Regions from separate parts of the Pseudoduganella aquatica genome, predicted to be linked through region 2. Evidence: predicted binding sites of a transcription regulator. Region 2 holds the regulator's gene; the other holds the start of a gene.

Region 1 (3,407 bases), 1.8 Mb from region 2:
CTGGCGTTCGGCATTTTTTCCGACAGCACGAAGTTGCTGCTGTTGCCGTTGCTGGTTAGCACAAAGCTGTAGCTGATATAGCCCTCCCACACGCACACCGCGCCGGTTTTGCAGCGGCTGTCGTTGATGCGTTCCAGCTTCAACGTGGCAGCCGGCGTCAGCGCCACGGTCTGGCCGGCGGTCAGTGTATAGGTGGCGCTCTTGCGCGGCGGCGTGGGCGCAGGCGTTGGCGAGCCTCCGCCATTCTGCGCCACCACGCTGCAAGCGCCGACGATGCCAAAACCGGCAAAGCAAGCCAGCAGGCTGATGATTCTGAGCTGCATATTTATTCTCCGTTATAGAGGGAAATATTAGCTAAAACACATCCAGTGCGGCGCACGCTTGCTGTAAAGCAAAAAGGGGTCAGGGTTAATTAAATTGTTTCCAATTTAATTAACCCTGCCCCCTTCTTTGCGCTTTGCGCTGCTGCAGCGTTACATGTAGGCGGCGAGCGCGCCTTTCATTTTTTTCAGCGCGGCCGCTTCGATCTGGCGGATGCGCTCGGCGGAGACGCCGAACTCGGCGGCCAGCGTGTGCAGCGTGGCGCCGGAGCCGTCGTCATTGGCCAGCCAGCGGGCTTCGACGATGCGGCGCGAACGGGCGTCCAGCTTGCCCAGCGCGGTTTCCAGGCCTTCGGAGTGAAGGCGCGTGACTTGCTCGGCTTCCAGCACACGGGTCGGCTCGCTCTGCTCGGAGGACAGATAGGCGATGGGCGCGAACTTGTCGTCTTCGTCGTCGGTCGGCGATTCGAGGGCGATGTCGCGGCCGCTCAAACGCGTTTCCATTTCGATCACTTCTTCGCGCTTCACGTCCAGCAGCTTGGCCAGGTTGTCGATCTGGGCCGGCGACATGGCGTCCAGGCCGGTCTTGTGGCTGCGCAGGTTGAAGAACAGCTTGCGCTGGGCCTTGGTGGTGGCCACTTTGACCAGGCGCCAGTTCTTCAGGATGTATTCGTGGATTTCGGCCTTGATCCAGTGCATGGCATACGACACCAGGCGCACGCCCTGGTCGGCGTCGAAGCGCTTGACGGCTTTCATCAGGCCGATATTGCCTTCCTGGATCAGGTCGGCGTGCGGCAGGCCGTAGCCCAGATAGCCGCGCGCGATCGACACCACCAGGCGCAGGTGCGACAGCACCAGCTCCTGCGCGGCGCCCAGGTCGTTGTTTTCTTTGAGGTTGCGGCCGAGACGCTTTTCGTCTTCAGGCGTGAGCATAGGCAGGCGGTTGACCGCAGAAATGTAGGCGTCCAGGTTGCCCAGGTTGCCAGTGAATCCCAGTCCCAATGCCAGTGCATTTTTATTGCTTGGTACCAATGCGGCAGGTGCGGTCATCATAGTCATTTTTGTTTCCTCGCTCGTCGAACATGGAATGTTTCGGATTCTTGCATCTTGCGTGACACTTCTTAAACTCAGCTTAATGTTGCTTGTGTGCATGAGTTCAGACATCAGTTGGACATATATTAGCACTCTCGATCGGAGAGTGCCAATCGCCAGTTGCTATGCCCCTGATAGCGGTAATGCTATGGGCTGATTCTATTCGATGGCTTTTGGCAAACGCACGGCAAACTGCACGGTGTTTGCGTATCGTCAATTAATACAGGGTAGTGGGGGGCGGGGGCGGGGACTGTGCGGGAACGCACGCCGGCTGTCAGTTCAGCCGGGCCAGATGGCGCTGCACCGACAGCACGGCGCCGGCCAGTCCCAGCGCTGCCGATACGGCCAGCAGGCCGGCCATGGGCAGCGGTTCGAGCGGTGCGAGCTGGAATTCGGAGGCGTACAGGCGGGCGAACTCGGCAATAGCCTTGTTCAGCGGCTGCAGCGCCAGCGCCACCGCGCCCAGCGCCGCGCCGCCCGCGCACAGGCCCAGCAGCGCGCCGGTGTAGTAAAAGGGGCGGTGGATAAAGGTGTCGGTCGCGCCGATCAACTTGGACACCAGGATCTCCTCGCGCTGGGTCAGCACCTGCAGCCGTATGGTGTTAAACACAACCGCCACCACCACCGTGCCCAAGGTGGCGGCCAGCAGCAGCAGGGCCAGCTTGAGCACGCCGATCAGCGCGGCCAGGCGCTTGACCCAGGCCGAGTCGATCTGCACCGTGTCCACGCCGGGCAGGGTGCGCATCTGCTCGGCCAGGGTGTCCACGTCCAGGCCGGCGGCGGCGCTGCGGAAGGCGTCCAGCTTGATGATGTAGCTGTCGGGCAGCGGGTTTTCGCCCAGCGTGGCCAGCACGTCGGACAGGCCGCTCTTGCCTTTCAGCTGGTCCAGCGCTTTTTCGCGCGGCACGAAGATGATTTTGGCGTCCTTCATCAGCTCGCGCAGCGGCGTGGCCAGGGCGGCGGACTGCTCGCGCGCCACGTCCTGCTTCATGAACAGGCTGATTTCGGGATCGACCGACATTTGTTCGGACAGCGGCCGCACATTGTCCAGCAGAGTCAGGCCCATGAAGGGCAGCGCCAGGGCGATGGCCACCACCAGGATGTTGAACAGGAAACTGCCGGGCGCCTTGCGCAGGTGCACCAGGGCGGCGCCCAGCGCGAAGCCGTGTTGACGGAACCAGCTGATCATGCGGCCACCTCCGCTTGCGGCGCGTCGCTGTTGTTTTGCAGCTGGCCTTGTTTCAGGTGGATCACGCGCGCCGCGCCGGCCAGCACGTGGTCGTCGTGGGTGGAGATCAAACAGGTCACGCCCACCGAGTGGAAGGCGCGCAGGGCGTCGAGCACGCGGTCGGCGCTGGCGCGGTCCAGGTTGGCGGTGGGCTCGTCGGCCAGGATGATTTGCGGGCGGTTGACGATGGCGCGCGCGATCGACACGCGCTGCTGCTCGCCGCCGGACAGGGCCAGCGGCGCGGCGTTGGCGCGCTCGCCCAGGCCCACTTTGTCGAGCGCGGCGCGGGCGCGCTGCTCGGCCTGCGCGCGCGGCTGGCCGGTGACCATCAGCGGCATCATCACATTGGCCAGAATGGAGCGGTCGGCCAGCAGGCGCTGCTCCTGGAAGATCAGGCCCAGGTTGCGGCGCAAAAAGGGCACGCCGGCCGCCTTGAGCTTGCCGATGTCCTGGCCGTTGACGATGACGCGTCCCGAACTGGGGCGCTCCATGGCGGCGATCATCTTCAGCAGGGTGGACTTGCCGGCTCCGGACGGGCCGGCCAGAAACACCAGCTCGCCCTTGTTGACCGTGAACGACACGTCGCGCAGCGCGGTGGCGTCGGCCGAGTATTGTTTGCTAACGTGCTGGAATTCGATCATGGGCGTGGGCTGTCCTTTTCGTTTAGCCCAGCAGGGCTTCGACAAATTCCGTGGCGTTGAAGGGCTGCAAGTCCTCGATGCGCTCGCCGATGCCGATGAAGTACACCGGCACCGGGCGCACCCGGG
Region 2 (3,407 bases):
CCGCCGTCGCCCATCAGCACATAGGCGGCAAAGCCGTCCGGCAGGGCCTGCGGGGCCTTGTCCGGGCGCTGGACCAGGGGGCCGGCGCAGGCGGCCAGCAAGGCCAGGGGCGCCAATGAGAAGGGGGCGGACAGTTTGGACAAGGGGCGCTCCGTGTGGACAATCCATTAATTTAACATGCTCCCCCAGCCGCCGCAGCCGTGCGACAATATCGGCATGACAGCCCGCCCGCCCCTGAAAGCCATTCTGTTCGATCTGGACGATACCTTGTGGCCGATCGCGCCCGTGATCGCCCAGGCCGAAGTGACGCTGCACGCCTGGCTGGCCGAGCACGCTCCGCGCGTGGCGCAGCAATTCTCCATCGAGGAGCTGCGCGCGCGCCGCATGGCGCTGCTGGCCTCCCGCCCCGAGCTGCACGTGGACCTGGCCAGCCTGCGCCGCGCCGGCCTGCAGGCCGCGTTTGCCGAGCTGGGCGAGGACGAGCGCCACCTGGACGGCGCCATGCGCCACTTCTCGGCCGCGCGCAACGCCGTCAAGCTGTACGACGACGTGCTGCCCGGCCTGCTCAAGCTGAAGCAGCGCCTGGTGCTGGGCACCATCACCAACGGCAACGCGGACCTTGAAGTGGTCGGCATGGCACACCATTTCAAGGTGTCGCTGGCGGCCGCGCATTTCGGCCGCGCCAAGCCGGCCCCGGACATTTTCCTGGCCGCCTGCGCGGCGCTGAATGTGGCCCCGGCCGAGGCGGTTTACGTGGGCGACGATTTGAAACTGGACGTGGAAGGGGCGCAGCGCGCCGGCCTGCGCGCGGTGTGGATGAACCGCAGCGGCAGCGACGCCCACCTGGCCGCCGGCATCGCGCCGGACGCCATCTGCGCCACATTTGACGAACTTCTGGACTGGCTGGAAAACCAGCTGGCATATTGATGCCCTGCCTGCGCGCGTCTGCGTGCATAATAAGACCATGCAACTCGATATCCGTGCCCAAACCCTGCTCAAAGCGCTCGTGGAGCGTTACATCGCCGACGGCCAGCCGGTAGGCTCGCGCGCGCTGTCGAAAATTTCAGGGCTGGACCTGTCGCCGGCCACCATCCGCAACATCATGGCGGACCTGGAGGAGCTGGGCTATGTGTCCAGTCCGCATACCTCGGCCGGGCGCATCCCCACGCCGCGCGGCTACCGCATCTTCGTCGACACGCTGCTGACCGTGCAGCATATCGACGAAAGCTCGGTGGAGGCGCGCATGCGCCTGCCCAGCCAGCAGCCGCAAAAACTGATCGCCAACGCGGCGCAGATGCTGTCATCGCTGTCCCAGTTTGCCGGGGTGGTGATGGCGCCGCGCCACGAGTCGGTGTTCCAGCAGATTGAATTCCTGCGCCTGTCGGAAAAGCGCATCCTGCTGGTCATCGTCAGCCCGGCGGGCGACGTGCAGAACCGCATGCTGCTCACCGACGTGGACTACACGCCGGCCCAGCTGGTGCAGTCGGCCAACTACATCAACCAGCACTACAGCGGCCTGGCGCTGGAGGACGTGCGCGGCCGCATGCAGGGCGAGCTGCGCCAGCTGCAGACCGATATGGGGCGCCTGATGCAGGCGGCGGTGGAGGCCGGCAGCGAGGCCATGGCCGGCAGCACCGACGACATGGTCATTTCCGGCGAGCGCAACCTGCTGTCGGTGAGCGACCTGTCCTCGAACATGAGTTCGCTGCGCCAGATGTTCGACATGTTCGAGCAGAAAACCGGGCTGATGCAGCTGCTGGACGTGTCCAGCAAGGCTTCCGGCGTGCAGATTTACATCGGCGGCGAGTCCAACCTGGTGCCGATGGATGAGATGAGCGTGGTGACTGCGCCTTACGAGGCCAACGGCAAGATCGTCGGCACCCTGGGCGTGATCGGGCCGACGCGCATGGCGTATGAACGCGTGATACCGATCGTGGATATTACCGCCAAATTGCTCTCGAATGCGCTGAGCAACCATTGATTGGCGGGTTACGCGCTGCGCGCTAACCCGCCCTACGGGCAGCTTGGGATTGCGTAGGGCGGGTTAGGCGGCACGCCGTAACCCGCCAAATTTTATTGCTTGTGCGGGCACTCGGTCTTGACGCAGTTGCCGTAGATGGCCAGCGCGTGTTCGGCGATCTTGAAGCCGCGCGCTTCGGCGATGCTTTGCTGGCGGTGCTCGATTTCCTCGTCGAAAAATTCTTCCACGCGGCCGCAGTCCAGGCACACCAGGTGGTCGTGGTGCGAGCCGGCGTTCAGTTCGAAGATGGCCTTGCCGGTCTCGAAATGGTTGCGGTTCAGCAGGCCGGCCTGCTCGAATTGGGTCAGCACACGGTAAACCGTTGCCAGGCCAACATCCATATTATCGGCCAGCAGGATCTTGTAAACATCCTCCGCGGTCAGGTGGCGCACCGGGCTATTCTGGAAAATGTCGAGGATCTTCAGGCGCGGTAAAGTCGCTTTCAGGCCGCTTGCCTTCAGGTCGGTTGGGTTGTTGCTCATGTTTCTTACTCGTGTGTGGGACAATGTGCTTTATCATATAGTGTTTTGGCACTTCCGCTCAATCGATTTGAGGTCATTTATGCGCATCACCCAGGCTATACCGCAGTCCCTGTTGCACAGTATGAAACGCCGCACGCCCCTCGTGGCGGGTGCGATTTGCCTCGCGCTGTCCGTTTCCGGTTGCGCCTCGCTCAGCACGCTGGGCGAGAAGAAGGCCGACCTCAAAGTCGAAGATAACGCGGTCGTGGCCGGCAAAGGCGCCCAGGTCCGCAGCATTTCGCAACTGCAGAAGTTCATGTGGTTCTTCTCGCCTTACCGTCCGGACATTCAGCAGGGCAACTTCATTTCCCAGGAAATGCTGCAGCAGCTCAAGCCGGGCCAGACCCGCGACCAGGTGCGCTTCATCCTCGGCACGCCGCTGCTGCAGGACATCTTCCACGCGGACCGCTGGGACTACCCCTTCCGCCTGGCGCGCGGCAATGGCGAGACCATAGACAGCACCGTGGTGGTGTATTTCAAGGACGGCAAGGTCGACCGCTTCGAAGGCGGCAACCTGCCCACCGAACAGGAATACATCGCGCTGATCGCCGGCCCTGCCAAGAACGCCAAGCAGGCGTTGAAGGACCAGAACAAGGGCGTGTCGCCAAGCTCGGCGCCGCTGCCGGCCGGCACCGACTCCGGCGCCGGCGCACCCGTGCCGGTAACGCCGAAAATCGAATCGAAATAAGGACAGAAGTTAGGGCTATTGATGACTGAACTGAACATTGCAATCGTGGGCGCGAGCGGCCGCATGGGCCGCATGCTGATCGAAGCCGTGCAGGGCACGCCGGAAGTGCGCCTGTCCGGCGCGCTGGACCGGGCGGACTCGCCCAGCCTGGGCCAGGACGCCGCCGCCTTCTCCGGCA

The links. Region 2 encodes HrcA, which represses chaperone genes, less so after heat shock. Its sites were predicted from a motif close to TTAGCACTCNNNNNNNNNGAGTGCTAA; they were not measured.
Region 1: the regulator HrcA is predicted to act here: its motif matches at 1,499-1,525, upstream of rpoH (RNA polymerase sigma factor RpoH).

The regions. Positions count from the first base shown of each region.
Region 1 covers NZ_CP086370.1:1,582,326-1,585,732, forward strand. The annotation lists gene KT882_RS06955 (hypothetical protein) at 1-323, opposite strand, end outside; gene rpoH (RNA polymerase sigma factor RpoH) at 474-1,373, opposite strand; gene ftsX (permease-like cell division protein FtsX) at 1,687-2,601, opposite strand; gene KT882_RS06970 (cell division ATP-binding protein FtsE) at 2,598-3,281, opposite strand; gene ftsY (signal recognition particle-docking protein FtsY) at 3,304-3,407, opposite strand, start outside.
Region 2 covers NZ_CP086370.1:6,653,970-6,657,376, reverse strand. The annotation lists gene KT882_RS29720 (metallophosphoesterase family protein) at 1-143, opposite strand, end outside; gene KT882_RS29715 (HAD family hydrolase) at 217-927, shown strand; gene hrcA (heat-inducible transcriptional repressor HrcA) at 965-1,981, shown strand; gene fur (ferric iron uptake transcriptional regulator) at 2,074-2,502, opposite strand; gene KT882_RS29700 (outer membrane protein assembly factor BamE) at 2,624-3,229, shown strand; gene dapB (4-hydroxy-tetrahydrodipicolinate reductase) at 3,251-3,407, shown strand, end outside.